Regions from separate parts of the Bacillus sp. WC2507 genome, predicted to be linked through region 4. Evidence: riboswitches for the same ligand, from Rfam matches in the RefSeq annotation. Region 4 holds a riboswitch; each other region holds the start of a gene.

Region 1 (7,656 bases), 2.2 Mb from region 4:
AATCTGACAAGAAAAAATATATAGATAGGTATTATCCATACCTATCTATAACATTACTTCCATTCTTTATCCGATTACATCTTTTACTTCTGTATTCACTGGCCACTTTTCTAAAGTATAAGCCATTTCCCAAAATGAATATTCATATTGACTGCTAATAATGAAATGCTGTTTCATTCGCTTACGGTCAGACTCTGTTACGTTTTCAGCGATAGTATCTAATCTTGTAATTTGCTCTTCAACTAGCGTACGGAACCAATCAGATCCATAAGCAGAAATCCATTCGTTATAAATTGGTTCTTCTGGCTGACACTCTTTTAAACGCTCACCAATTTCATAATACAACCAATAGCAAGGTAAAATTGCTGCAATGATATCGCCTAAATGTCCTTCATACGCAGCACGATACATATGTGAAGTATAAGCGTATGCAGTTGGAGCAGGGATAAAACTATCTTTTTCTTCTTGAGTTATCCCTAGTTTCTTCGCAAAATTCTCATGTAAAGATAATTCCGCCTCGTATGTATTTTGAGCATGATGTGCCATACGAGCTGTCGTTTCTAATTCCAGTGCTTTTGCAGCTCCTAAAGTTTGTACTCTAGCAAAATGACTCAAATAATATGAATCTTGCAGCACATAATAGCGAAAACTAGCTAAATCTAACGTTCCTTCACCAAGTTGTTTTACAAAAGGGTGATGAAAACTAGCTTCCCAAATTGAATCTACTTCTTGACGTAATGATTGTGAAAATTTCATTTAAATCCCTCCCATAATGTATAAAATTTAAGTATTTACCCACAATTATTAAATCTGTAAAATAAAAAAACTTTCTTTACAGGCGTAAAGAAAGTGAAATTGACAGTATTTATTCATGAAATAGCAATGTCTTTCCCACTTCCCTACGCTGGCATTAACCAGATCAGGTACTAAGAGTCTCAAATTCCCATTTGATCTCAGCCTATAATAGGCCCCCCTAGTGGATAAATATTTAATTTTCGTATTGTATTCATCATAACATACTTCATGTTACTGTCAAAAGTATTCATGATACTGCTACTTAAAACCCTTCTTCTTCCCTTACTCTTAATGAAGTTTCAATAATCATATCTAATAGTTTGCTATAATTAATTCCCGCTGCATCTGCACTTTTTGGTAATAGACTTGCTTGTGTCATCCCTGGTAATGTATTAACCTCCATTACATATGGAATACCGTCTTTCACCATCATATCAACCCTTGCATAAACACTACATTTTAATGCTTTATAGCAAGCCAGTGACGCTTCGTTTACACGTTCTTTCAATTCAGCTGGAAGTTCAATAACTTCTTCAATAGTACCAGCATCATCATATTTCGCATTGTAATCAAAGAACTCCGCCGCATGTCGAATTGAAATGATGGGTAACTGTTTTCCATCAAAAATGGAACATGTAATCTCGTCACCTTTTATATACTTCTCTATTACTACTTCAGAATCCCATTCGAACACAGTTTCCAGCATTGAAATTAATTCGTCTTTATCATATACAATCTTTACCCCGACACTCGAGCCACCAGAGTTTGGTTTTACCACTAACGGAAATCCTAACTTATCTAATTCATCAAGATTTAGATCCTCCATTTTTGTAAGTTCAATCCAATCTGGTGTTTCTATTCCTTCATAACGTAAAATCTTTTTCGAAATGTTTTTGTCCATACATATACCGCTAGATAACATATTGCTCCCGCTATAAGGAATACCTAAACTTTCAAGCGTTCCTTGAACAGTCCCATCTTCTCCGTATTTTCCGTGTAATGCAAGCAGCGCAAAATCAATGTCTTTCGCTTTTTCGATTAAATCCATTTTTTCGTTTAACGTAATTGGAACTATGTCATACTTACTTTTATCTAAATGTGCAATCATTTCATTTCCAGTCATAATTGATACTTGTTTTTCAGAGGATACTCCTCCCATAATAACGCCAATTCTCATTTCCTCAACTCCAAATTTCATTTTTTATTGTATCACCGATTATTTTGATTCCCCGAACAATTTCTTCTTCTTTCAAACGTGAAAATCCTAATCGAAAAGTGTTCGTTCCTTCTCCATTAGAATAAAAAACATCTCCAGGAGAAAATGTAACCCCCTGCTCATAACACTTTTGCAAAAGAGTACGGGCATGAATTTTTTCTTCTAACTCTATAAATAAATGAAGTCCACCATCACCGGTCATTCTTTGAAACGGAATGTACTCGTTACACGCCCTAACAGCTAACTCATATTTTTTCTTATAAACAGATCTTGCCTTTTTTAAATATTTTTCAAAATATCCTTCATGTAAATATTGAAACAGAACAGCTTGATCTAAAGTAGATGTGTGAATTGTTCTTGCTCTTTTTACACTTTCTAAATAATGAATCAGTTCTTTATCTGCAATGATCCAGCCTACACGTAAACCAGGGAAAAGTACCTTTGAAAAGCTACTAATATAAATCACATTATTACCAGCGCCAGCAAAAGTTAATAATGGTGCTAAATGTGATCCTGAATAACGTAGCTCTTCATTAAATCCATCTTCTATAATAGGAATCTTATATTTTGAAAATAACCTCATCAGTTCCGTTCTTTTCTCCGAACTCGTAACAATGCCGGTTGGATTATGATAGGAAGGAATTAAATACGCAAAATCAAACTCTTTTTCACGCAAGCTTTTTTCAACTTCGTTCGTATCAATGCCATCTTCATTCATATTAATTCCATGCACTTCAAGTCCATGTAAACGGAAAAGCTTTAGTGCAGCATGATGAGTCGGATTCTCACAAATAACCCGCCCTGACTTCTTCGATAACGAGGATAGTACAATGTCTAATCCTTCTGTAAATCCATTTGTAATTAAAATATCTTTATTTGAAATATCTACACCCTTCATTTCCATATAATGAAGTAGATAATTCATTAGCGGTCTATACCCGTTTGCGTAACCGTAGTTTAATACGACATCACCTTCAATGGACATACGAGTAAGAAAAGCTCTTTTGAAATTTTCCACATCAAATAGCTTTTCATCTGGAGCGATGCTGTTAAAAACAATCATTCCTTTTTCCCAGCGAACACCATGTTTCATTAAATCTAATTCATCCGCTAATAAGGTAACTGTATTAAGTTTATTTTTCCAATCTATTTCAACAGACGAAGTGTTTGAAATATCAACCTTCGCAACAAAATTCCCTTTTCCTTTAACTGCATAAATGAGTCCTTCTTGCTCTAAATCTGCATAGGCAGCGAGTACAGTATTTCTGCTCACACTTAATAATTCACTTAGTTCCCTCGTTGAAGGTATTTTTTGGTCCCCGAGCAAGTGCCCTTTCATAATCATCTTTTTTAAATAATCTTTCAATTGAATATAAACGGGACGATCTTTGACAACTTTAAAATCTTTAAACAAATCCTTACCCCCTGCAATTATTTTTGCATATTAATTTCATTCTCAAAAGGTCCACTACATATGTATTTTTTATTAAGGGCGGTACGGTTTTATAAAGTGAAACTTTAATCAATAGTGGATTCATCCCGACCATTGATTATTGACCTTCACCAATTGATAATTTTACTACCCGTTAATACGTGACAAATCTTTACGATATAAGTTAATTATATCTTTTAAAGCTGCTGCTGCGGCTCCACGTGGATTAGAAGCACCACCAATTGTTGTAACTTGCCCCATCGTATCTGTAAAAAACGTAATCCCTTTTTCTGTCCCATTTACATTTGCTAGCGGATGTTCTTTATGTATTTCGTGCGGTTCCACATTAAGAGCCACTTTTCCATCCTTATCCTTATTTGCTGAAGCTATTAATTTAATATATTTATTTTGGTCCTTAGCATTTCGAATTTGTTGTTTTGTAACCTGTTCGATTCCTTTTATATGTATATCGGCAAGTGTATTCTCTGTTCCCATTAAACTGTTTGTCAAAAGTATCAATTTACACGCACTATCAGAACCACTTACATCTAATATTGCGTTCGTTTCAGCAATTCCTTTACTTTGTGCTTCTTTCAGTGCTTCTTCAAACGTAATATCCTCCTCATTCATTTTCGAAAGAATATAATTTGTAGTCCCGTTTAATATTCCTTCTATTTTTTCAATATGGCAACCAGCTAAACTAAATTGACCAATATCAAGCGTCGGTAATGCGGCCGCAGTTGCACCACTATATCGAATTCGTACATTTGCGATTTTTGCCGCTTCATTTATTTCTCTCCAGTTTGTAACGAGTGCGCCTTTTGAAATTGCTACTATATCCATTTGTTTCTCAATCGCTTGTTTTATATATTGTTTCCCTGGATTTCCATCTTTAAGATTTGTAATAGTTGATTCTACTAGTACAGTACCACTTATGTTATCTGTCGCTCGTTGCTCCGGATAATGTTCAATATATTCTTCAATTGCAGCGCTACCGCCACCATACTTTAATAAATGATGAATAGACAAACCTTCCTCATTATGTATTGCAATATTTCTACCTAATACGCCACTTACAACTAACTCTATTCCATATGTTTCATATATATATGAATATTTTTCATTTAATAATTTTATAAACTCTCTTCCTACTGTTCCATATCCTGATAATACAACTTTAATTTTCATAATATCCCCCCATTTTTTTCTACCATATCCCTCTTTCAATATAATATAAAGCGCCCTCGAATTCCATCGAGAGCGCTTTATTATTACCTATTTTGGTAAACGTGATAGCTTTTCTGCAATTGTTCTATAAAACTCTTGAATACTAGAAAAACCTAACGTGTCTGAAACACTAAGTCCTACCATATCGAGATGATCCCAATTTGTTTTCGTTTCGATATGATTCCATTTTCCAATCTGTAAAGGCTCATTACTATTTACAGTAGCATTAGATGATGGTGCAATCATAGAATTTGTATTTACTACACCATCATTTTGCCACCAAGAAGTATCAATTAATGGACGATTTTCTTCATATCTTGCATAGGACCCTAAGAAAAATGCATTCCCCATTAACACTTTATTCATTGTTATATGAGGCAAATGTAAACCTGTTATAGGCGCCGCTTGTGATGCATGTCCACTATAAGATAAGTAATACACATCTGATTGCGCCTTTACCCAATTATTGAGCTCCTTTGCACCATCTGTACTTAAATCCCATTGACTTATATCCTTTGTATTTTTCCAAAGTGAACTATTTAGGATGCGATCAGTATATTGGAAAAAAGACTCTCCAGTATTCTTCTTTATACCCCATTGATCCAATTTAAAATCATATAACGATAAATTATTGTTTCCTCCAAAACTTGCAGCTGTAATGAGTAAATCTTTGACGAACGGCAGTAGAAGACTACCATCCGCAAGTGTTGTCCCATTGTGCGGAGTTGCTAATGTTGTAACACTATGAACATATGATTTCTCGCCTTCAAATAGTGGTGATATATTCGTGTTCGGATGATTGTTTACATAATTTTTTTCTTCAAAACTGCCTTCTTTTAATAGCTGTACTAATGTTCTAATCGTTTGTCCACCCATGCTATGCCCAACTAAATGAACTTTATTTGTTTCACTCCAATTTGGTGCAAAGCCACTATAAGTTCTGCCAAAACGATTATGTCCATGTTTCTCAGCATGTGCGGCACCATAGTCTACTGTACCACCGTTTATTTGCGCATATAATTCACATGCACGATCCCAGTTACTAGAAACAGGTCCAACTGCAGCAGTATGTACGGTATAACCATTTCTTTTTAAATCTTCTTGTATATCATGAACACCACCCCAATATTTAACCCCTAACATTTCCTCTCTACCCCACCCAGCAAATCCATTCACTAATATGATAGGATAATTATTTTGTTGTCTCTCTTCAGCGTGAGTTGTTTTTGCTGCGAATAAAAGCACAGTCCCTATTGCGAATAAACATATTTTTAAAAATAATTTCCCCATGCTTCCTCCCCCTAATAAAACGTTTACATTTTTCTGTAAAAAAGATATATATATTTTATAACTTAAACATAATGTAAAGTATTTTATATACATTGTATATATAGAAAACATACACAAATGTTGATAAATATTAATTCAGGTAAACATTTGCTTTTTACAATATAACTTGTAAATCTGATTATTTGAATTTATAATTAGATTTAGTTTCCTCATGTTAAATGGATTTAAAAATCATAAGAAAACTAATTTCATTACTTAAGAAGGAGGAAAAGTCATGCAAATCGAATTAAATATTCATACATTATCTCAACCAACTAAAATAACTCCATCTAATCTTGAGCGTAATACTATCCCTTCTACTAAACTTGAAGTAAAAAAATTAAATGATCCTATCAAATTTGATATTCGTTCATCTGAAAAAGAAATGAAACAACCTGAGCATAAATTTAACGAATTAGATTTATGGAAGATGTTAAAGGATAAAGGTGTTCCTTTATGGATCATCCTTGAAATGCTACAAAAAGTCCGTAAAGAAAAAGAAGCTCAAAATAATTCAGGTCAACATTCAAACGCGATTGAAGAAACGCATGAGACTCGATTAAATGAAGTAATGTAATATATGTTATATGAATGGCCTATAAACTAAAAAGAGTTCGAGGTTGATAAAGTTTCTATCAGCCTCGAACTCTTTTTTAAGGTTTTTCCCCGATCGTTACAAACTGAAAAGATAGTTCTTCTTCCAAACCTTTAATTAGCTTTTTTACTTTGACATTTTCATTAATCAATGTATTATCTGTCGACATTTTAGGCTTTTCGTCACCTAGTGATTGTTTCAAATGAAGAAGGTGCATTTTCGTTTCATTTGCCTTTATTTCTTTATACACACTATTTTTTGATACCATTACATACCATTGCGTTGGATATTTACGAGTGTTACCTATCCAAGCGTCACTATCGTATGAAACAGGAATCTCTTTTCCTTCTAATTCAATACTTTTCATACTCTTTTCATCTTCATGTGTAAACAACAGCGAGCCCTCTTTCGGGAATTTCGGTAACTTATCTATTAGTTTTAAATTGGATCCATTATCTCGTTTACGAAAAACATTTGCTTTAATCATCGCTTGTGCTGTGGATTCATTTAAAATTAATACCTGTCCATTCCCATATTTACTTTTTTTCACAGAAAACACTTCATTTTCTTTCGTAATTTCTTGATAACGACTAATAATTGGTGAAGTTTTATTTTCATCCCCAATGATTATTAAACCGTTTGCAGGAAATGAATTCTCCTTTTTAGAACATGCACTAAAACTTATTAAAAATAGTATCGTTAACATAAAAATAGTTAAAGTTCTTTTCATCGCGTTTCCTTTCATCATACAGTTCATTTTTTCACATATTTTTGTGTAATCTTACAAGCTAATATACTCTATTGCTCCATAACCTTATACAGCTTTTGCAGGTAACGCCAACGGGTTATAAAGAAATATAATACTTGTATACATATAAATGAAATTAAAATAACGATAGAACTATTTAAAATAGAAAAGTCTACTAATTGTTGCAATGCCATATAAGCGACTATAGTATGAATTACTGCAACAATAATTGGTAAGAAGAACATTAATACTAACTGTCTCGTTACAACCTTTTTTAATTCCCGTTTACTTAATCCCATTTTCGAAATCATTTT
Region 2 (7,656 bases), 4.3 Mb from region 4:
TATTAACATCGGGAAAGAAATTGTAGATTCACTTAAGAAGGACAAAAATTTTGGGTGGAAGTTTGTTGATGAAAAGCAAGCGATTTATGGGGTAGAGCGTGGAGATTATTCTGCAAGTATTACTATTCCAAAGGATTTCTCTGAAAAGATTGCAACAGTCTTGAATGAAAATCCACAGAAACCAGAAATTGATTATTACGTAAATGAAAAGGTCAATGCCATTGCGCCGAAGATTACAGCTAAAGGTGCATCGGGGCTGACAGAAGAGATTAGTAAAAACTTTGTTAAAACAGCAAACGGCGAGATTTTTGAAATCTTCAACGATCTTGGAATCGATTTAGAAACTAACTTACCGAGTATTGAGAAGGTCAAGGATCTTGTCTTTAAGTTAGAAGCACAATTCCCAGAAATGAATACACTTGTGGATAAGGCATTAGATGATGCGACTCGGGCAGAAGATGTTGTGAAAGTAGCGCAAAAAGAGTTGCCAGTTGTAGAAAGTGTTATGAATGATGGGCAAGAAGCGTTAGGGAATTTAGATAACTTCTTTGCGAGAAATGATGAAACATTGAAACGTGCACCTGGAACAATTAAGAATAATTTAATTATAATGCAACAAGGTTTAGATAGTGCGGCAGCAATTACGGATTTCTTAAAAAATCCATCATTTGATTCTAATCTGACACTTCCAGATCCGGCTAAATTCCCGGTGTTGCCTAATATAACTATTCCGCACGTACCACAAATACCAGAAATTCCAGCGTTACCGCAAGTGAATGGTGAGGGGTATAAAAATATTGCTAAAAATATTGATCAAACTGTAAATAATGTTTTTAGTTCTACTCGTGTTGGAACGGCATATGTGAAAAGTGTTATGGATGGTCTTCAAAATAAGGGCGTGGATCCAGCTGTAGCACAGAAAAACGTTCAGGATGCTTCAAAACTTCTCCAAGACCGTATTGATAGTGTTTCATATTTAATTGATTTCTTTACAACTTTTAAAGAATCAGCTTCAACGGACTTTGGTAAACAGTTCTTTGGGAACAGAGTAGAAAGTTTAACGGTGCTTAAAAATTCTATGGTGGATGTTAACAATAGAGTTAAGCATGTAGGAGATTTAATTAGTTCCGGACAAGAAGTTAAACAAGATGTGCGAGATGCTGTGAATCAAAAATTAGATACAGTAAATAATTTAGTAAATCAAGCTGAAAAGGATTATAATGCAACATTTGTAGCAGATTTCGAAAAAGCAGTAAGCACAGCTGAGCAATTGAAAAACACAGCTGAAAATGTAAAAGAAGACGCTCAGCAGTTAAGAGGGAATTTAAATCAAGATATAAAAGCAGCAAATGATTTAGTAAACCAAACAAATGAAGCATTAGACAATGGTAGAGAAAAATATGATAAGGCTGTAAATGATTACAGCAGATTAAAAACGGAGCTTGAAAAAGCAAGAGAAGACTTAAGTAACAAAGGTGTTAATGGATTAGATTCTACAAAAGTAGCCTTAAATGAGTTAAATGGACAGTTCAAAGCAGGATGGAATTTAGTTAATGATATGATTCCGGTTATGGAAAGTACAAATAAAGTTTTGGGCGATGTGAATAGTGATAAAAATCTTAATGGCACAATTGCTAAGTTAAATAAAGCAAAAGATGGTTTGCAAAAAGGAATGGATTTAACTGATAAAGGAATTGACGCTATTAATAAAGGTCAAAAACCAGCAGCAGATGTTATTGAAAGTATTAATCAAGTGTCTAAAAATGTTTCGGGCCAAATTGGTGACATTTTAGCTAAATATGACTCGGAAATCACTCCGAATTTCAATGCAGCAATTGCTCGTACAAAAGAGATGTCTAAAAATACATCTCAAATTTTAGGCGAGGCAGATAAGAAGCTTCCAGATGTGAAAAAATTACTTGAAGACTCATCAAAAGGCTTAGTAGATGGTCAAAAGAAAATTGCAGATATTAAAGCTGAAATGCCAGCTACTGAGAAAAAGATTAAAGACTTAGCAAATAAAATTCGTGATTTTGAATCAGAAGAGGATATAAAAGACATCATACGCTTATTGAAAAATGATGTTGAAAAGCAAAGTGATTACTTCGCGAATCCAGTAAATTTAAAAGAGAATAAGTTATTTGCAATGCCGAACTACGGTTCAGCGATGTCACCATTCTACACAGTGCTTGCATTATGGGTAGGCGCACTATTAATGGTTTCGTTATTAACGGTAGAAGTACATGAAGAGGGCGCGAATTATAAGAGCCATGAAATATACTTTGGACGTTTATTAACATTCTTAACGATAGGTCTTTCGCAGGCATTTATCGTATCGATAGGGGATATATTCTTGCTCGGTACGTACGTAGTCGATAAATTCTGGTTTGTGTTATTTAGTTTATTTATTGGCGGAGTATTTGTTTGTATCGTGTACTCACTCGTTTCTATTTTCGGAAACGTTGGGAAATCGATGGCAATCATTTTACTTGTGCTTCAAGTAGCAGGATCGGGTGGTACGTTCCCAATTCAAATGACACCACCATTCTTCCAAGCAATTTATCCGTTCTTACCATTCACATATGCAATTAGTGCAATTCGTGAAACAGTAGGTGGCATGCTTTGGGATATAGTTATTAGAGATTTACTTGTATTAAGTGTGTTCGTAGTAGTCATCGTTATCGCTGCGTTATTATTGAAAACACCAATTAACAAATCGAGTGAAAAGTTTGTTGAGAACGCAAAAGGAAGTAAAATTATTCATTAATAAAAAAAGGTTCCTACCGATAGAGGTAGGAACCTTTTTGTTTAATCAAATTTTAATTTCTTTAATGCTTCTGCGAACGGGTTGTTTAATGGTTCTTCTTCTTTATTCTGTTGTTTCATATATTTTTGAACGTCGCGCTTATCAGCCTTGCTTCCAGATTCTTTTTTACGTCTCTCCTGGAATGTCGATAATTTCTCGCGATAGCCACATTTACATGCGAAAATTTGGCCAGCGCCTTCACCACGTAATTCTAACTTCTTCTTACATTGTGGGCAACGAGCGTTTGTTGTACGAGATACATTTTTACGATGACCACATTCACGGTCTTGGCAAACGAGCATTTTTCCTTTTTTGCCGTTTACCTCCAGCATTGGTTTACCACAGTCTGGACAAGACTTCGTTGAAATGTTGTCATGTTTATATTTTTTATCACTCGATTTAATTTCAGAAACAATTTCTTTCGTATAGTTCTTCATTTCTGAAATGAATACTTCTTTTTTCAGTTTACCCTTCGCAATTGCTTCGAGCTTTTGTTCCCAATCACCAGTTAGCGTAGGTGATTTTAACTCTTCTGGCACTAAATCGAGTAACTGACGACCTTTTGAAGTAATGTGAATATCTTTACCACGTTTTTCAAGTAAGAATGAATTGAATAGCTTGTCGATAATATCAGCTCGTGTCGCTACAGTACCTAATCCACCAGTTGATTTTAACGTATCAGCAAGTTGTTTATTTTGCGTATCCATATATTTTGTAGGATTCTCCATTGCTGAAAGTAAAGTCGCCTCGTTAAAACGTGCAGGTGCTTTTGTTTGACCTGATGTTTGCATAATTAACTTCACAGTTAATGTATCGCCTTTTTCAATGTGAGGTAGAAGTTGCTCTTTTACGTCATCGGTTACATCATCATCTTCAAAGCGATTTTCATATACTTCCTTCCAGCCGGCATGTAGAATAGTTTTTCCGCGTGCGATGAACGTTTCATTACCAACTTTTGTGCGTAGCGTTAGTTGTTCGTATTCGAATGCTGGGAATAAAACGGCTAAGAAACGTTTTACAACTAAATCATAAATTTTACGTTCTTTATCTGTGAAGGCCGAGAAGTTAACGTATCCTTCTGTTGGAATAATTGCGTGATGATCACTTACTTTACTATCATCAACAAATGACTTATTAGACTTGATAGGCTTTTGTAATACTTTATGTGCTAAAGGACGGTACTCTCCAACGCCACATGCTTTTAGACGTTCTGGGAGTGTTCCAACGATATCAGATGAAATATAGCGTGAATCTGTACGAGGGTACGTTAGCACTTTATGTTGCTCATACAATTTCTGCATAATGTTTAATGTTTCTTTCGCAGAATAACCGAACTTTTTATTTGCATCACGTTGCAATTCAGTTAGATCGTAAAGACCAGGAGAGAATGACTTCTTCTGTTTTTTATCAATTTCTACAACAGTAGCATTATGTTTATCTAAACCTTTTACAATACCATCGATTTTTTCTTTATTAAAACTGCGACTATTGCCGTTTGCATCTTGCCAAGTTAGTTTTAACTGATTCGTTGTTTGAGCTTCGATGCCGTAGTAAGTTTGAGCTTTGAAGTTCTTTATTTCATCTTCACGATTAGCGATCATAGCGACAGTAGGTGTTTGAACACGGCCGCAATTCAGCTGGGCATTAAAGCGAGTCGTTAAAGCTCGAGTCGCGTTAAGACCGATATACCAGTCAGCTTCTGAACGTGCAACTGCAGAAGCGTATAAATTGTCATATGCTTTACCTGGTTTTAAATTAGCGAAGCCATCTTTAATTGCTTTATCAGTAACGGATGAAATCCATAGACGTTTGATTGGTTTGTTAACTCGAACCTTATCAATAATCCAGCGAGCGACTAACTCTCCTTCACGTCCAGCATCTGTTGCTACAATAATTTCAGTTACATCTTTTCTAAGAAGCTGACTTTTTACAGCATTAAATTGTTTCCCTGTTTGTTTAATCACCGTTAATTTCAAACGCTCTGGTAGCATCGGTAAATCTTCTAAATTCCACTTTTTATATTTCACATCATAGCTTTCTGGATCTGCTAATGTAACGAGATGACCTAAAGCCCAAGTTACAATATATTTACTACCTTCAAGGTAGCCGTTTCCTTTTTTATCGCACTTCAGTACGCGAGCAATATCACGTGCAACGGAAGGCTTTTCAGCGATTACAACGCTTTTTGACATATTTAAAACATCCTTTCAAATTTCCATACGTTAACTATAGCATACATCTTCTTGAGATTCAGTTTCGCTCCAGATTTGAACGTTTTTTAGTGGGATAACATCTGTTTGAAAGTGAATGATGGCGACAGAACATAATATGCACCATGATGAGACTATGAGAAATAGATACTTATTTATTATACGTATTGTTTTATTAGTTGCTTCTATATTAAATAGAAAAGTAAAGAACTTGTTATTTTACTAGAATAAGAGTAGACTTTGAAGTAGAAGAATACTAAACACATGGGAGTTTGTGGATGCAAACTGAGAGTATGACTAATCCGTCATTGACCATTTGAACCTGTTGGATAATGCCAGCGTAGGGAGAGTGTAAAAGCACATGTTCAGGCACTTTGCGTACGCGCAAAGTGTCTTTTTGTGTATCTCCCATCACTATAGTTAGGGGATGAGAATGATGAATATAAAAGAAATTAGTAAAGTAGTGGATTTGGTGAGAGAATCTAATCCGCTCGTTCATAATATTACAAATGTCGTTGTAACAAATTTTACAGCTAACGGTTTGTTAGCGTTAGGGGCATCGCCTGTAATGGCGTATGCAAAAGAAGAAGTAGCAGAAATGGCTAGCATTGCTGGAGCGTTAGTATTAAATATGGGGACACTTCGCCCTGAAGAAGTAGAAGCAATGTTACTTGCAGGTAAATCAGCAAATGTGAACAATGTACCAGTACTGTTTGATCCAGTTGGTGCAGGAGCAACATCGTATCGAACAGAAGTTGCGAGACATATTCCAGCTGAAATCGAGTTAGCGATTATTCGCGGAAATGCAGCTGAAATAGCGAATGTTATTAATGAGAGATGGGAAATTAAAGGAGTAGACGCTGGTGCTGGAAATGGTAATGTCGTAAGTATTGCAAAGCAGGCAGCAGACGAATTGAATACAGTTGCGGTAATTACTGGAAAAGAAGATGTTGTTACAGATGGAGAGCGAACTATTCTTATTCAAAATGGTCACCCTATTTTAACGAAAGTTACAGGTACTGGTTGTTTACTAACTTCTGTAATAGGAGCATTTGTAGCGATAGAAAAGGATTATGTAAAGGCAGCGGTAGCCGCATTAACATTTTATGGTGTAGCTGCGGAACTAGCAGCTGCCAAGACAGTGGAAAAGGGACCGGGTAGTTTCCAAATTGAATTTTTAAATCAGTTAGCGAATACCACTTCAGGTGATATTGAGAAGTATGGGAAGATTGAGATTATATAGTAAGGAGGGGAACTAGATGTCGCGGATTACAAAGGCTGAAATGTCTAGGTTATTATCAGTATATTTTATTATGGGAAGTAACAATTGTACGAAGGAGCCACTACGAGTATTGAGAGATGCACTTGAAGGCGGTATAACAATTTTTCAATTTCGTGAAAAGGGGGAAGGCGCTTTAACGGGAGAGAAACGCATTTGTTTCGCAAAAGAACTACAAGCAATTTGTAAGGAGTACGGTGTACCATTCATCGTAAATGATGATGTGGAACTAGCTCTCGAGTTAGATGCAGATGGCGTGCATGTTGGACAAGATGATGAAGGAATTACTTCTGTTCGTGAAAAAATGGGGGATAAAATTGTTGGTGTATCTACACATACAATTGAAGAAGCACGTTGGGCAATTGAAAACGGAGCTGATTATTTAGGTGTTGGCCCTATTTTCCCAACGAGTACGAAAAAAGATACGAAAGCTGTGCAAGGAACGAAATGTTTAGCTCATTTTAGAGAGCAAGGAATTACAATACCGATCGTCGGAATTGGTGGTATTACAATTGAAAATACAGCTTCAGTTATAGAAGCAGGTGCGGACGGTGTTTCCGTTATTTCCGCGATTAGTTTAGCAGAATCTGCGTATGAAAGTACGAAGAAGCTAGTAGAGGAAGTAAGTAACAGTTTGTAGAAGAAGGCTATGTAGTATTAAAAGGCTACATAGCTTTTTATTTTTTTCTGATATTGATATTTAGAAAAAGGGAGATGATTGTTTGAAACGTAAACAGTTTGTAGAGTTGCAAAATGAATTATTTCGTTTATTCGAACAAGGAGACTTTGATGTTATTTATAGATACATAGATAAAGCGAAAAGAGAGTTCCCTGAAAGGATGGATAAAACTAGCTTTTGGGAAGCGTGTGTACTTTCGATAGAAGGGAAGTATGAAGAAGCAATTGTTAGTTTAAATGAAGCTTTAGAAAAGGGAATTTGGTGGAATCCACATACACTTATGCAGGATGAAGATTTAAAGGAATTACGAGAGAATGAAGCTTTTAAAATGATAGTGAAAAAGTGTGAAGAAATCTTTAAGAAACAGCAGCTAACAGCCGACCCGAAATTATTTACTTATGGAAATGAAGAGGCGAAGACAGGACTATTTTCTTTACATTGGAGAGGATCAAACATAAATGATTTTGCACCGTATTGGTATGGAGAAGAAATATTACGTGAGTATATGTTAGGTTTTTCTCAATCCTCACAAGTACATGGAATGAATTCTTATAGCTGGGATAATCATGATATAGCTATAAAAGATATTATGAAAAGTTTTAATGATTTTATGGGTAAATATGACTTGGAAGACACCATCCTTGCGGGAGCTTCTCAAGGGGGGAATATAGCGATAGAGTTA
Region 3 (7,656 bases), 360 kb from region 4:
TTCAAATTGAGATTTTCGCCTTCTTTTTAGAGGCTTTGTTCATGTCCATTTATGTATATGCAGCTGACAAACTACCTCCATTCATGAGATTAATTTCGTTATTCTTCGTCATGATTGGTGCCACGGCATCCGCCGTGCTTATTACATCCGCAAATACATGGATGAATACACCCGCAGGCTTTTCAATGGATCCAGATGGATCAGTTTTTAACGTTGATCCGTGGAAAGCTTTCTTTAATCCGAGTTTTGGCACAAGCGCATTCCATGTTGTGATTACAGCCTATGCAACTGGAGCAGCTGTCATTGCCTCTATCGCTGGATTTAAATTATTAAAGAAGAATTTAAGTGAACGTGAAGTGGCGTATCATAAAAAGGGACTACTGTTAGGACTGGTCGTGACATTTATTACAGGTGCTACGATGTGGCTTTCGGGACACGAATCAGCGATCGCCTTACATAAACATTCCCCTGAAAAACTTGCATCTGCTGAAGCTTTATTCGAAACGACGTCACATGCACCGTTATCAATTGGCGGGGTTGTAGATCCTAACACACTTGAACTAAACTATGCACTAGAAATTCCAAACATGCTTAGCCTACTAGTGGGACTAGACCCTAGCACTGTCGTCAAGGGGCTAAAGGAATTCCCACAAGAAACATGGCCACCATTTTACACACATACACTATTCAACTTAATGGTCGGCACTGCTGCCTTTACTTTTGCAGTTGCAGCAATCGCCCTCTTATATTGGTACTTTGTTTATCGAAAAAAAGGAGCAGAATTACCGAAATGGCTTCTTTGGGGAGCTGCCGCATGTGGGCCAGTTATGATGCTCGGTATTGAATTCGGGTGGATTTTCAGCTGTAGTGGTCGTCAACCGTGGACCATTTATGGTATGCAACGTACAGTCGATGCCTCTACACGCGCTGATTTTGTCGGTCCTTTATTTATTCTATTCATCATTTTATATATTGGACTCGGCATTTTAACAGTTTTTGTACTACGGACATTCTTTAAGAGACATCCGTTAAAGAATGATTTACATCAAGAAGGAGGCGATTCTCGTGCATGAGGAAAGTATTGCAATCATCATCTTATGGGCTCTTATTTTCGTATACAGTATATTAGGGTCCATCGATTTTGGAGCAGGTTTTTGGGGCATGGTATACGCAAAGCATCCAACGCTCGCTGCTAAGCTTGCCAATCGATACTTATCACCAACCTGGGAAGTAACAAATACATTTCTCGTCTTTGTCGTTGTCGCTTTTCTCGGTTTCTTTCCGAAAGCTGCTTTCACCCTTGCGACAGTGATGTTCGTACCAGTTATGTTAATTTTAATACTCATCGCAATTCGCAGTACATTCATGGTATTTGCTTACTCTTTGCCAAAGTATCAGTACCTCCTTCGGGTTATTTCAGGTATTACGGGGCTCTTAATTCCAGCCTTATTAATTACCGTTTTACCCGTTACAGAAGGGGCTTATATTACAATGACTGAAGGAAAAGAAGTACTCCTGTACGGAAAACTTCTTTCTAGCCCGGTTATCTACTGTTATATGCTCTTCGGACTAACTTCGGAACTATTTCTTTCCTCTCTCTTTCTTGCTGATTTTGCGAGAGAGCAAGGTTCAGAAGATTCGTATAGAATTTATAGAAGAAACGCTATCATCCTTGGTCCTGCAACACTCGTTACGGCGATTATCGCCCTCGTTGTAATGGATCCAGAAACACACTGGCTTATGCAAGGACTAATAAAGCAATTCCCATGGTTTACAGCTTCTATCGTTTTATTCGTTATCGGGTACTCTTCTCTTTGGTGGACAAACAAGAAGTATGGCTCATTAGGATACCCTCGCATTGCCGTTTTAGCAGTTGTCGCTCAATATGCATTTGCAAGTTACGCTTATGGTGTCGCGCATTTACCATATATTATTTATCCTGATGTAACTGTATTTACAAGCTTTACAACGACAGAAACATTCTATGCATTGCTTATTCTATACGCAATTGGAATTGCAATTTTATTACCAGGATTTATTTTCTTCTGGAATTTATTCTTGAAGGATCGAACTTTTTTGAAGGAAAAATAATATAGTGGGAGTCTGTTCCAAAAGGTATTTTGGGATGGACTCCTTTTGTCATATTTTGGCGGTAAATCGATATATTTTAAAAATCGCTGATATATTTCAATAATCGTTGATATAAATTTCATTTACTATCTTACTGCCCCAACAATTTATAGACTCATCTCATGATAGTTATTTCACTATTAGGGACACTTGTCCTTTAGCTTGAAAAACACATATTCACTTCATTCCATTATACGTCTAGTTCTTCTTATTTTTTGCTGAATATACTATCAATATAAACTTGAGACAAGCTACATTTGTTCAAGGGAAATAGAAAGGTAGGCAAAATATGAGCATTGAAATATGGATTACTATTATTGTATTCTTCTTAACAATGATTGTTGTCTTTTGGCGTCCTCGTGGCTTAAATGAGGCGTGGCCGGCAGCAATTGGTGCTGGCATTATCCTGATTACTGGACTTGTATCAAAGCCAGACGTCATGGACATTATCAGTAAAATTGGCGGTGCCTCCATAACAATATTAGCGACCATCGTTATGGCGGTTATATTAGAAAGCTTCGGCTTCTTCCACTGGTCCGCAGCGAAACTTGCAAATTTAGCAAAAGGCTCCGGTCGCCGTTTATACTGGTATATTCAATTATTATGTTTTCTTATGACTCTTTTATTTAATAACGACGGTAGTATTTTAATTACAACTCCAATTTTAATTCTTCTCCTAAAAAATCTTCAATTAAAACCACATCAACAAATCCCTTATTTATTAAGCGGTGCTTTAATCGCTACTGCATCTAGTGCACCAATTGGTGTAAGTAATATCGTAAACCTAATCGCATTAAATATCGTGAATATGACTCTTTATATGCATACTGCTATGATGTTTGTACCTGCAACACTAGGACTATTGTTTATGTCATGGCTTATGTACACAGTTTTAAAGAAAAAACTACCAGAAAGATTACCTGTTTCTTCATATGATATCGAAGAAATATTCTTCACAAAAAACTTCCATCCGTTAAAAGGAAAAAATTCTGTTAATACGAAACAAAAACGGACAAGATTTATGTTGAAAGTATTAGGCTTCGTCTTCCTTATGCGCTGTCTTCTATTCGTCGCATCCTTCTTATCTATCCCAATTGAAATTGTTGCAGTACTCGGTTCACTCGTTCTTCTCATCTGGAGATGGTACTACTTACGAACAAATCCTGTCGACATTTTGAAAAAGACACCGTGGCACATTTTAATTTTCGCCTTCTCTATGTACGTCATTATTTACGGACTTCACAACGCAGGGTTAACAGCGGCGCTTGTAAATTGGCTTGAACCAGTTGTAAGTCAACATCTACTCTACGCTAGCTTTGCAATGGGCGGACTCGTTTCTCTCCTCTCTAACGTCTTCAATAACCATCCTGCACTTATGATTGGTACAATCACATTAACAGAAATGGGACTAGACCCAGTCACATTAAAAACTATCTACCTCGCAAACATTATTGGTAGTGACATCGGTTCACTATTATTACCAATCGGTACGCTAGCTTCCCTCATTTGGATGTATATCCTGAAACAAAACAAGATTAAAGTAAAATGGAAAGACTATTTAAGTGTATCTCTTATCGTCATTCCTCTCACAACAGTCGTCACATTATTCCTCTTATACTACTGGGTACACCTCTTCTTCGCCTTATAAAGTGAAACTTTAATCAGTGGGGGTTTTCTTCATCCCCCACTGATTATTAGTTGAACCAATCGGGCTTTTATGGGCAGTTGATCCCCCACCTAACTTCTGTGCTTTCACTGAATTTTGAGGTGGGGGTCTTACTGCCCATTAATGCGGGATAAACGACAGAAGCCCCTTTTGCTACCGTCTTAGCAAAGGGGCTTCTTCTATATTTAAATTAGGTACTACAGTGTGATCAATCAAGTAAAGAGGTGTAACGTGTTATTGGTATAAATGACTACCAGTGTCTTTAAATTCTTTCGCTTTCTCTTTCATCCCTTTTTCAATTGCTTCTGTCGTTTCTAAATCATTTTCTTTCGCATAGTCACGAATGTCATGTGAAATTCTCATACTACAAAACTTCGGTCCACACATGGAACAGAAATGAGCCGTTTTCGCGCCTTCTGCTGGTAATGTTTCATCGTGATATTCCATCGCACGTTCAGGATCTAAAGATAAATTAAATTGATCGCGCCAACGGAATTCAAAGCGAGCTTTTGAAAGTGCATCATCACGCTGATGAGCCGTTTTGTGCCCTTTCGCAAGATCAGCTGCATGCGCAGCGATTTTGTACGTAATAACCCCCGTACGAACATCATCTTTATTGGGTAAACCTAAATGTTCTTTCGGCGTCACATAACAAAGCATCGCCGTTCCAAACCAGCCAATCATCGCAGCTCCAATCGCTGATGTAATATGGTCATAACCTGGTGCAATATCTGTCGTTAACGGTCCCAGTGTATAGAACGGCGCGCCCTGACAAATATCAAGCTCTTTCTCCATATTCTCTTTAATTAAATGCATCGGTACATGCCCAGGTCCTTCAATCATCACTTGCACATCATGTTTCCAAGCAATTTTCGTTAATTCACCAAGTGTTTCAAGCTCAGAGAATTGTGCTTCGTCATTTGCATCTGCAATCGAACCTGGACGTAATCCATCTCCAAGAGAGAACGAAACGTCATACTGCTTCATAATTTCACATATCTCTTCAAAATGAGTGTATAAGAAGTTTTCTTTATGATGGAATAAACACCACTGTGCCATAATTGAACCACCGCGTGAAACGATACCTGTCGTACGCTTTGCAGTAATCGGAATGTAACGAAGTAATACGCCAGCGTGAATTGTAAAGTAATCAACGCCTTGCTCCGCTTGCTCAATTAACGTATCACGATACACTTCCCACGTTAAATCTTCTGCAATTCCGTTTACTTTTTCCAGCGCTTGATAGATCGGTACAGTCCCAACTGGTACAGGCGCGTTACGAATAATCCACTCACGTGTCGTATGAATATTTTTACCTGTAGATAAATCCATAATCGTATCTGCACCCCAGCGAGTTGCCCAAGTCATCTTCTCCACTTCTTCTGCAATAGAAGACGATACAGCAGAGTTTCCGATATTTGCATTGACCTTCACGTGGAAGTTACGTCCGATAATCATCGGTTCTGCTTCCGGATGGTTAATATTCGCTGGCAAAATCGCACGGCCTTCCGCAATTTCCTTGCGAACAAACTCAGGCTCTACTCCTTCACGAATCGCAACATATTCCATCTCAGACGTAATGATGCCATTACGCGCATAATGCATTTGCGTAACATTTGCACCTTGCTTCGCTCTAAGCGGTTTGCGATCCATTTGCGGAAAAACAGGTGTATGTTTCGAAGCCACCTTCACACCGTCATCCTCTGGTTTCACTTCGCGCCCTTCGTACGCTTCTACATCTCCGCGCTCTAGGATCCAAGAGTGGCGCGGCGTTGGAATTCCTTTTTCTAGCTCCACTTTATACGCAGGATCTGTATAAGGACCGCTCGTATCATATACACGAATTGGCGGATTCGGAATGCCGTTCGTTTCACTTTGTTCAATCTCGCGCATCGGCACTTTCATACCTGCACGTGGTCCATCCACATACACTTTCTTACTTCCTGGTAAACTCGATTTCAATTCAATTTGCTCAGCTGAAACAGACTGTTTCATAACCTTTGTTGCCCCCCTGTACGTGACAAGGACGAGATATGGCCAGCGTATGCCAAAATAAAAAGAGCCAGGTCCATAAAAAAATAAGGACCTGGCTCATAAAGGCATCATTATGTAAAGCCGTTAACTTCCCTACGCTGGTACGAGCCAGATCAGGTCCAAAGGGTTAAGAAGTTCACGCGCTTCTCTCTCAGCCTACGCATACGTTAGGCACCCCTAGTTTATCACTGATTTAATTTTCAATACTTTCCCATCATACACGATAATCTGAAAAATGAAAAGTTTATTTCTTTTGTTGTTTATGGAATCATCCACGTTAAATAATATGCCTGTACATACGTCATAATACCAACAATAATTACGAAGAATAAACTATGCTTCAATGTAAATCGGAACAGATCTGATTCTTTCCCAGCAAGTCCAACTGCCGCACAAGCGATCGCAATCGATTGCGGAGAAATCATTTTTCCTGTTACACCGCCCGTTGTATTTGCTGCAACGAGAAGTACTTCAGATACACCGACTTGCTGTGCTGTAATCGCTTGTAAATTCGAGAACAGTGCATTCGCTGACGTATCAGATCCTGTTAAGAACACCCCAATCCACCCCAAGAATGGTGAGAAGAACGGGAATAGTCCACCAGTTCCAGCAAGCGCTAACGCTAATGTAGATGATAAACCAGAATAGTTTGCGATAAATGCGAACCCTAATACGAATCCAATAGATAGAATTGGCATCTTAAGCTCATTTAGCGTTTCTTTAAAAGTCGCTACTGCATCTTTTGCACTCATTTTTAAAATAAAGATAGAAATGACACAAGCAATTAAGATTGCTGTTCCCGTTGCTGATAATACATCGAATTTCAAAATTGCCTCGTAAGGCGTCGGTTTATTTACAATTGGTTCTGCTTTCATTACTAAATTGTGCAAGCCTGGAACTTCAAACTTAAACACAAGGCTTTCCAATGCGCCGCCTGGAGCAAATAACGCTTTAAAGAAACTTTGGCTCCAAATAACTACCATGACAGTTAAAATAATGAATGGAGACCATGCTTTTACGACTTTTCCTACTGTTAGTTTCGGCATAGATGTCGCCGTTGTTGCCGCAGCTACTTCACTATTTGCTTGCCCCGATTGATAGATTTCTTTCGGCTGCCAAACTTTTAAGAATAGTGATAAACTCACTAAACTTACAAGTGCTGACGTAATATCCGGGAGTTCCGGTCCTAAAAACGTCGCTGTAATGAACTGCGTAATTGCAAATGAACTACCGGCTACAAATAACGCAGGCCATGTTTGTCTTACCCCTTTCAATCCATCCATTAAAAATACGATAAAGAACGGAACAAATAATGATAGAAACGGTAATTGATGTCCAGCCATTTGTCCGATTTTATGTGGATCAATACCTGTTACTTGTCCAGCCACTGTAATCGGAATTCCCATCGCCCCGAACGCTACTGGTGCCGTATTTGCAATTAAACAAAGACCCGCTGCATATAAAGGATTTAACCCAAGACCTGCAAGAAGTGCTGCCGTAATCGCTACTGGTGCACCAAATCCTGCTGCCCCTTCTAAAAATGCTCCGAATGAAAACCCGATTAAAATAACGAGTAAACGATGGTCATTCGTAATGGATAATACAGATGCACGAATCACATCGAATTGACCTGTTTTCACAGAAATTTTATATAAAAATACCGACATAATGATAATCCAAGCAATTGGCCATAGTCCGTATAAGAAACCATATCCGGTCGCTGCCATCGCCATCGTGAACGGCATTTTATAAGCGAATAACGCCACTAAAATTGTAAGTACAACTGTAATAAATCCTGCCACATACCCCTTCATGCGGAAAACTGC
Region 4 (7,656 bases):
TGCAATTCGCGCCATATATCCTGAGTCTTCTAATAATGAAATGAAAAAGAATAGTGCAAAGATTTGTGGAACGAATACTAATACCGCACCAACACCAGCAATAATACCTTCTGTAACGAGTGCTTGAATAAAGTCAGAAGCACCAATACTTGTGAGTCCAGCCGTTACCCAATCCGTAAGCTGCCCGCCAAAAAATCCATCTAACATATCAGATAAAGGTGTACCAATCCACGTAAACGTAACCTGAAAAATAAAAAACATAACTGCTAAAAAGATTGGAAGTCCTAAAATTTTATGTGTAATTAACCTATCTATTTTTTCCGAAAAAGGAATTTTTCCTTCTTTCTCATGCTTCATAACATTTGTTTTTAACTTTTCAATATACGCTTCACGAGTTTTGTAAATGTGCTCCTCTAACGTACAATCGAGTTTTCCTTCTAAGCGAGATCGAATGGCTACAAGTTCCTTATAAATTGGTAATGCTTTCATTTCTTTTTCTACTACTTCGTTATTACTTAAAAATTGAAGGGCTAACCATCTCGGATGCTTATAATTCACTGTCTCTAAAAGAGCGATTACCTCTCCAATTCCTTCATCCATTGGTACACCATATGAAATAATGAATGGTTTTTTCTCATTTTTGTCATTTTCTTTAAGAGTAGTAAGCAGTTCTTCACAGCCTTTTCCGCTTCTTGCAACGACAGGAACGACTGTTACACCTAATAGTTCTGATAACCGTTTTACATCAATTACAATGCCTCGTTGCTTTGCCACATCGACCATATTTAATCCAATTGAAACCGGTTTTCCAAATTCAAGTAATTGCAACGTTAAATGCATATTTCGTTCAAACTGCGAGGAATCCACAATATTTAACATATGATGAAATTCGTCTGTTAGTAGAAAATTCGTAACGACACCTTCGTCACGTGAAACTGGATTCAAATCATACACTCCTGGTAAATCAATTAATGTTCCTTGCTTATCTTTTAATTTACCAACCTTTTTTTCTACTGTTACACCACTCCAGTTTCCTACATATTCATAAGAACCAGTAAGTGCATTAAATAATGATGTCTTCCCTGTATTCGGATTCCCTAGCAAAGCTACCTTATTCACGCTAATTCCACCTTTATCATTTTCGCGTCACAATGACGAATACTAATTAACTGTCCACGACACTCCAATGTACAAGGACCTTTAAACATCGCTTTCTGTTTCAAGCGAAGTTCGCTTCCTTCCGCAAGACCGAAAGCAGCTAGTCTACGCTTTAATAACTGATCTAAAGACTGAATACTTTTTACTAACACTTTCTCGCCAATTTTAATATCTACTAAGCTCATAACCTTCCCCCTCAGAAGAGAATGATAATTATTTTCAAAAAAATTATAGCATACTCTATTTCATTTGGACTATATCTTTTCGCTTCATATTTATTAACATTTCAATACAATTATATTTCAATTATTGTCATACTTGATTCATTTGCCATTCTCATCCATTTCGCTTACAATAAACAATAGCAAATAAAGAATCTCGTTATCACAGGGGGAGCCATGCCGCTGAGAGGGAACACTTCGTTCCGACCCTTCGAACCTGTTAGTTAATGCTAACGCAGGGATTGTGCAAACGTCCGAAATACATACCTCTTTTTTATTTACGTATTTCGTATCCTCCTATGATACCTATTCTTTTTTGTACAACTTGGATTTAGGGGGAGACAACATGCGTAACACCAATTTACAAGCGATGATCGAATCTGCCATTCTTGCAGCCTTCGCCTTGGTCATCGACATTTTACCATTATCAATCAAACTTCCAACAGGCGGTTCCATCTCATTCGCTATGATTCCTATTTTTATTATCGCATACCGCTGGGGCTTCAAAATGGCTTTCTTAGGAGGCTTAATTTGGGGATTATTACAAATTGTCGTAGGCGATGCCATTATCGTCACACCAATTCAAGTACTCATTGAATACTTCGTTGCTTTCGCATTCATTGGATTTGCTGGTTTATTCTATCGTCCAATTCAAAAAGCACTTTTAACATCCAATGAAAATTGCGAAGACCAATCCAATTTAGGTAGCCGTAAAGACAAACCTTCTTCAAAACAAAACGAAGGAAAGAAAGTTATTGGTTACATTATTGTTGCTACATTTATTGGTAGCTTTGCTCGCTACTTCTGTCACTTCATTGCCGGTATTATTTTTTGGGGACAATATGCACCGAAAGGTCAATCAGCTGTGCTATATTCATTAATCGTAAATGGTAGTACAATGATTGGTTCCTATATTCTATGTACCGTTTTACTTATCTTTTTATTTATCACTTCACCACGTTTATTCAAGAGTATCAATGCTTATCGACTAAACTCAAACAAAAAGGGCGCTTAATGAGCGCTCTTTTTTTCATATCGTAATATCAATTAAAAATACAATAAATGCACAAAAGAAAATAAATACCATTATACTTAGCCAATTGCTATGCACGGTTCATCGACTCCTTACATAACCTCATTTTCTAATCAGATTATATCGCTTAAAAATAAAGATTAGGTAAAGATAATATGAAAATAAATTAAAAAAGCGTAGCATGCATCATCTACGCTTTTTTCAATAAGTAGAAATAAAATAATACACCATCTTCTGTATTCTTTACTCCATATTCAACACCGTGTAGTTCTAAAATATTCTTTGAAATGGCAAGCCCAAGACCTGTTCCACCTTGCGAACGCTGGCGAGCTGCATCCACGCGATAAAAACGATCCCAAATTTTATCTAATTGTTCTTCTTCAATGTGAGTACCTTTATTTTCAATACATACTTTTATACGATCTTTTTCATCTATTGTAGAAATAATAATATCTTCTTTATTTGGTGTATAACGTATGGCATTCGTAATGAAGTTCACGATGACTTGTTCAATCCGGCCTTGATTTGCTATCACTTCAAATGGACCTATATTTTTATGAACACGAAGTTCTTTTTTCTCTATTTCTACAGAAAGGTGTTCACATATATCTTCAATTACTGTATCGATATAAAATGAATCCATTTTCATTTTATATGTACCTGACTCAAATTTAGCTAACTCAAGCATATCCAAAATTAACGTATCCATTTTATCTACTTCTCGTTCCATTGCCTGAAAATAGTAATCTTTTTTATGCTCAGCTACTCCATCTTTTAAAATAGAAATACAGCTTTTCATAATGCTCAGCGGTGTTTTTAATTCGTGCGAAACACCAGAAATAAATTCTTTCCGCGTATTTTCTAGCATTCTTTCCTTTTCAATATCTTGCTCTAGCTGTCCAATATGCGAATGGAGCTTATTGGATAATACATTAATATTTTTCGACAAATCACCAATTTCATCTTTTGAAGTGATCGGTATTTGTTCTGTGAAATCTAAATGCGCTATTTTCTTCGTTGTATCATTTATTTTTAATAACGGTTTTGCGATTTGTTTAGAGTAATAGAACGAAGCGAGAAAAATAAGAACAACTACAAATGCAATGATGTAGATGTAATAATCTTGTACCATTTGTACAGCCTCATCTACAGGCTGTAAGGAAGCCATCGCATATATATATGTTATGGATCCGTCTTTTTCTTTTATCGGTTTCATTAATAATTTATATTTTATATCATTTTTTTCATAGTCCATTGTCTTTGTTGAATACTCTATTGGATTACCCTCTTTTAGTACTACATCCGTTTGAAATTCTTTTATGCTATCCAAAAATAAAGTGTTTTTATAAATTGGATTTACGGGGCCTTTTACATCTGGAAACTGTACTTTCGTAACACGCCCTCCTATGATAGCATCTGGTTCTTGGGCAGCTGGTTCTTGGGCAACTTGCTCCTGAACGACCGGCTTCTTTTCCTTACCAACTTGTTCACCCGCTGCTTTCTTTTTCTCCTGATCTAATTTACTCATTTTCTCCTTAAATGCTTTTTCTAACGGTTTATTCCATCCGCTTAAAGTCTGCTTAGATAACGAGAAAGTGAATGGAATAAAACTATCTTCTTTTTTCATTCCAGAAAAATAAATTTCTTGGCCTAAAAACTGTTCTGATGATTTATTATCAATCTCCTCAATATTGACGAGATTGTATAAGGGAATTTTGAATATTTGATGTCCAAAACTCTTCTGTTGCCTACGATCTATCGTTACCTCAAAATAAAAATCATCTGCATGTTTTAAATTCCCGTTCTGATCTAATGTCGTAATCCACGTATTATTTTCTCTTAAAAAGTCTTGCTCCAGCTTCTGAATTCCTTCTGCATTTCCGGCATTATTTAAATAATTCTGTTCAAAGGAATTTAAATTCACTTTAATATCTTCCACTTTTCGATTGGCATAATATTGTTTAAAAAATATCGTTTGTCCAATAAATATCGTCGCTAAAATTAACATACATAGTGCCGTTGTGAGAGTAAATAATTTTAGTACAATCCCTTTTCTCATACATTCCCCTCAAATTTATATCCGGTGCGTACTACAGTTGTAATGTATTTTGCTTTCGCTCCTAATTTATTTCTTAGATTACGAATATGACTATTAACTGTTCGATCATCACCGGCAAATTCGTATCCCCAAATTCTTGAAATGAGTTGCTCTCGTGTTAAAACAATCCCTTGATTTTTCATAAAATACGCTAATATTTCAAATTCTGTATGTGTTAAATTAATGTCTGTTTTATCTACCGTAACAGTACGTGACGGAAAATGGACGTGAATACCATGGATTGATAATGTATCATCTTCATTCTCTAAAAGTTGCTTTGTTACTTTTCTACTTTCTAACAACCTTTTCGCTCTTGCTAATAAAATTGGTGGGCTATACGGCTTCGTCACATAGTCATCCGCCCCAAGTTCAAATCCAAGTAACGTATCGTCTTCATCTACACGCGCCGTCAACATAATAATAGGAACCTCAGATGTCTTACGGATTCTTCGGCAAACGGACCACCCATCTAGTTCCGGCAACATAATATCTAAAATAACTAAATCCACCTCTTCTTGCTCAAATACAACTAAAGCTTCTTTCCCATCTCTTGCTTCAAACACTATATATTGCTCACTCAAAAAATAATCTTTTAATATTTCACGCAAAATATCTTCATCTTCCACAATTAAAATGTTTTTTGCCATAACTTATGTATCCCCTTTCCACTTTCAAAAACTACAATCTTATTTTGCATAGCTCGCAGTTAACTTCGCTTCGATAATATATCTATCTGGTGCATCCCCTATATAATCAAATGGATAGCAAGTTGTCAGTGTTAATATCGGTTCTTCTTTTTTTATAATAACAGTACGATCATCCGCATGGGTAATCCATGTCTTTTGAATTTCATATGTGTAAATTTTATTATCATACTCTAAAACAAGGGTATCTTTTTCTTTTAGCTCCCCTAAATCGGTAAATACAGTATCCCGGTGCCCACTTAGTACAGTATGTCCACCTCCAGATGGCGTTGTCGTTACATCACTAACGAACATTCCAACCCCTTTCTTCAAAGTTGCATCATCCGCTCCCCAATATATAGAAAACTTCTTCTTTATTTTCGGTATATTTAATATCGCTACCTTTTCTCCTTCTTTATGTTCTGTTTGAGAAGAAGGCACTTGAGAAGTTACAGATGTTTCGTGAGAAAGTTTATTATCTTGTATATTGTTAAGGCTCTTTATTTCTTCTTTCGTTAATTGTTGAGCAGAGCTTTTTCCTTTATACCATTCCACTGCGTAATATGATCCCATAAATAGCCCGATGGCCATCAATATGATTCCGATATAATTAAGTAACTTCAATTTTCATCCCTCCATGCAAAAAATGGTAGGAATAACCTACCATTTTTAATATGTGAAATTTTCCCGCTCTTTATAGGACAATATTTTATTTACACCTTAACTTTATTACGACGATTCAAACCAAATAATGTACCTATTGCGACAAGACACGCGCTTAACCCCATCATTACTACATTATTTGATGCAGTGTTTGGTAATTTTTCACCTTGTACAACCGGCTTTGCTACTTCTTTTTTTGCTGCAGCATTTTTTTGCTGTTCCTTAATTGCTGCTTCTTTTTTTGCCATATCATTTTTTAACTGTTCTTGTGCTATTCCCTTTTTCTCTTCTTCACTTTTTTGTCCAGCTTTTATCGCTTCCTCTTTTTTAGCCATATCATTTTTCAACTGCTCTTGCGCCATTCTCTTTTTCTCTTCTTCACTTTTTTGCTGTTCTTTAATCGCTGCTTCTTTTTTCGCTTTATCTTGTTGCAGTTGCGTTGCTTCTTCCTTTGTTACTGTTCCAGTATCCGCACTCGCTACTGAAGAATATCCTACTGTTAAAAGTGCCATCGCACAGATTGGTAATAGTTTCTTTTTCATTTTATTTCTCTCCTTTTATACGTTTTACATCACTTCGCATCGGATGTATCACTAGAATAAACAATCGATATAAATATAAGATGCAGATAAAATATATTTCATTTAAAGATTTCATTGTAGAAAAATAAAAAAACATCGCAATATATACGATGTTTTTTCGGGTGTGTGTCTCAATATTTACATGTTACTTTCGCGTGATTTAGAAGTAGAACGGGCCGGAGCGATAACTAATTGTCTCGGCTCAGTTTTCTTGAAGTGATTTTTGACGTTACACTTACGACGTTGAACGACCCAAGCTTTAATAGGGTTTGTCAAAATAATCTTTTGCTCTTCATTAGGGGTCTCTTCTTCAAACCTACAACTCTCGCTCCATTTATTCCATTTCATTGTAAATTTAGAAGAAGAATGATCATCTTCTCGATCAAACAAGTGCAAAAAATCCATTTCACCAGCTAGCATTACGGTGTTGCTAGTTGCTAGAAAAGAAAAGGTCGTCCAACGTTTCTCCATGCCCTCCTACTCCTTTTTCACATATAGAGTGCCTAAAACTTAATTTACCTAAAATATGCTTGCCTTTTACCTTACACTTATAGTTTATCCAAAACACTACTATGCAACTATCGATTTGTCTTACAACTACCTTACATTTTTGTAAGAAACAAAAAACCTTCACTCTCTATACGTGAAGGTTTCTCATTTCTCATCTATATGATCTTTCATATGATTGACTCCAGCTTCTTGCAGCTGTGACATCATACCGTGGGAAATTGCGCCTAATACTAAAGTCATTCCAATTAGTGAAATCCGAATCGCTGGTACATCAATTATGTAAGCCAAACTACCAAGAACAATTGTTAAAAGTAATGCTTTTATAAATGTTGCACTTGTATACTCTTTCTTTCTCATCATAATCACCCTTTATGGAAGCGTTTTCTTAATGTAATCAGTATATCATATCATCTGACTATTTTGTGGGGATTTTTGTAAAAACCTGATGTCTTCTTTGACTTTTTCCTTTCTATCCTTTACAGTCGAAATGTTCGCAAGTTTTACACTGTAGGAGGACTCCAATGAATATTGAAATAAAAGACACTTTAATTTCTGAAGAACAATTGCAAGAAAAAGTAAAAGAACTAGCACTTCAAATCGAACGTGACTTTGAAGGAGAAGAAATCATAGTCATCGCTGTATTAAAAGGATCTTTCGTATTCGCTGCTGATTTAATTCGTCACATTAAAAACGATGTAACAATCGACTT

Evidence for each region. Region 4 has a riboswitch for thiamine pyrophosphate ahead of thiT (energy-coupled thiamine transporter ThiT). Riboswitches for the same ligand answer to the same signal wherever they lie in the genome.
Region 1: linked by a shared signal. The riboswitch ahead of tenA (thiaminase II) and the one ahead of thiT (energy-coupled thiamine transporter ThiT) in region 4 are both predicted to bind thiamine pyrophosphate.
Region 2: linked by a shared signal. The riboswitch ahead of thiM (hydroxyethylthiazole kinase) and the one ahead of thiT (energy-coupled thiamine transporter ThiT) in region 4 are both predicted to bind thiamine pyrophosphate.
Region 3: linked by a shared signal. The riboswitch ahead of thiC (phosphomethylpyrimidine synthase ThiC) and the one ahead of thiT (energy-coupled thiamine transporter ThiT) in region 4 are both predicted to bind thiamine pyrophosphate.

Annotation. Positions count from the first base shown of each region.
Region 1 is NZ_JBQXPN010000001.1:3,108,087-3,115,742, forward strand. It holds gene tenA (thiaminase II) at 67-756, opposite strand; TPP riboswitch at 880-985, opposite strand; gene ddlB (D-alanine--D-alanine ligase) at 1,058-1,972, opposite strand; gene pdxR (MocR-like pyridoxine biosynthesis transcription factor PdxR) at 1,977-3,425, opposite strand; gene ACUN28_RS16660 (homoserine dehydrogenase) at 3,591-4,631, opposite strand; gene ACUN28_RS16665 (esterase/lipase family protein) at 4,719-5,960, opposite strand; gene ACUN28_RS16670 (DUF3914 domain-containing protein) at 6,235-6,576, shown strand; gene ACUN28_RS16675 (lipoprotein BA_5634 family protein) at 6,653-7,339, opposite strand; gene ACUN28_RS16680 (FtsX-like permease family protein) at 7,393-7,656, opposite strand, start outside.
Region 2 is NZ_JBQXPN010000001.1:5,207,466-5,215,121, reverse strand. It holds gene ACUN28_RS27380 (YhgE/Pip domain-containing protein) at 1-2,767, shown strand, start outside; gene topB (DNA topoisomerase III) at 2,809-4,998, opposite strand; TPP riboswitch at 5,271-5,380, shown strand; gene thiM (hydroxyethylthiazole kinase) at 5,453-6,259, shown strand; gene thiE (thiamine phosphate synthase) at 6,276-6,935, shown strand; gene ACUN28_RS27360 (hypothetical protein) at 7,018-7,656, shown strand, end outside.
Region 3 is NZ_JBQXPN010000001.1:561,759-569,414, reverse strand. It holds gene cydA (cytochrome ubiquinol oxidase subunit I) at 1-1,073, shown strand, start outside; gene ACUN28_RS02990 (cytochrome d ubiquinol oxidase subunit II) at 1,066-2,091, shown strand; gene ACUN28_RS02985 (arsenic transporter) at 2,420-3,778, shown strand; gene thiC (phosphomethylpyrimidine synthase ThiC) at 4,031-5,791, opposite strand; TPP riboswitch at 5,904-6,019, opposite strand; gene lldP (L-lactate permease) at 6,091-7,656, opposite strand, start outside.
Region 4 is NZ_JBQXPN010000001.1:918,047-925,702, reverse strand. It holds gene feoB (ferrous iron transport protein B) at 1-1,119, opposite strand, end outside; gene ACUN28_RS04950 (FeoA family protein) at 1,116-1,343, opposite strand; TPP riboswitch at 1,538-1,639, shown strand; gene thiT (energy-coupled thiamine transporter ThiT) at 1,726-2,394, shown strand; gene ACUN28_RS04940 (sensor histidine kinase) at 2,603-4,471, opposite strand; gene ACUN28_RS04935 (response regulator transcription factor) at 4,468-5,157, opposite strand; gene ACUN28_RS04930 (class D sortase) at 5,197-5,817, opposite strand; gene ACUN28_RS04925 (LPXTG cell wall anchor domain-containing protein) at 5,907-6,398, opposite strand; gene ACUN28_RS04920 (hypothetical protein) at 6,576-6,908, opposite strand; gene ACUN28_RS04915 (hypothetical protein) at 7,092-7,307, opposite strand; gene hpt (hypoxanthine phosphoribosyltransferase) at 7,469-7,656, shown strand, end outside.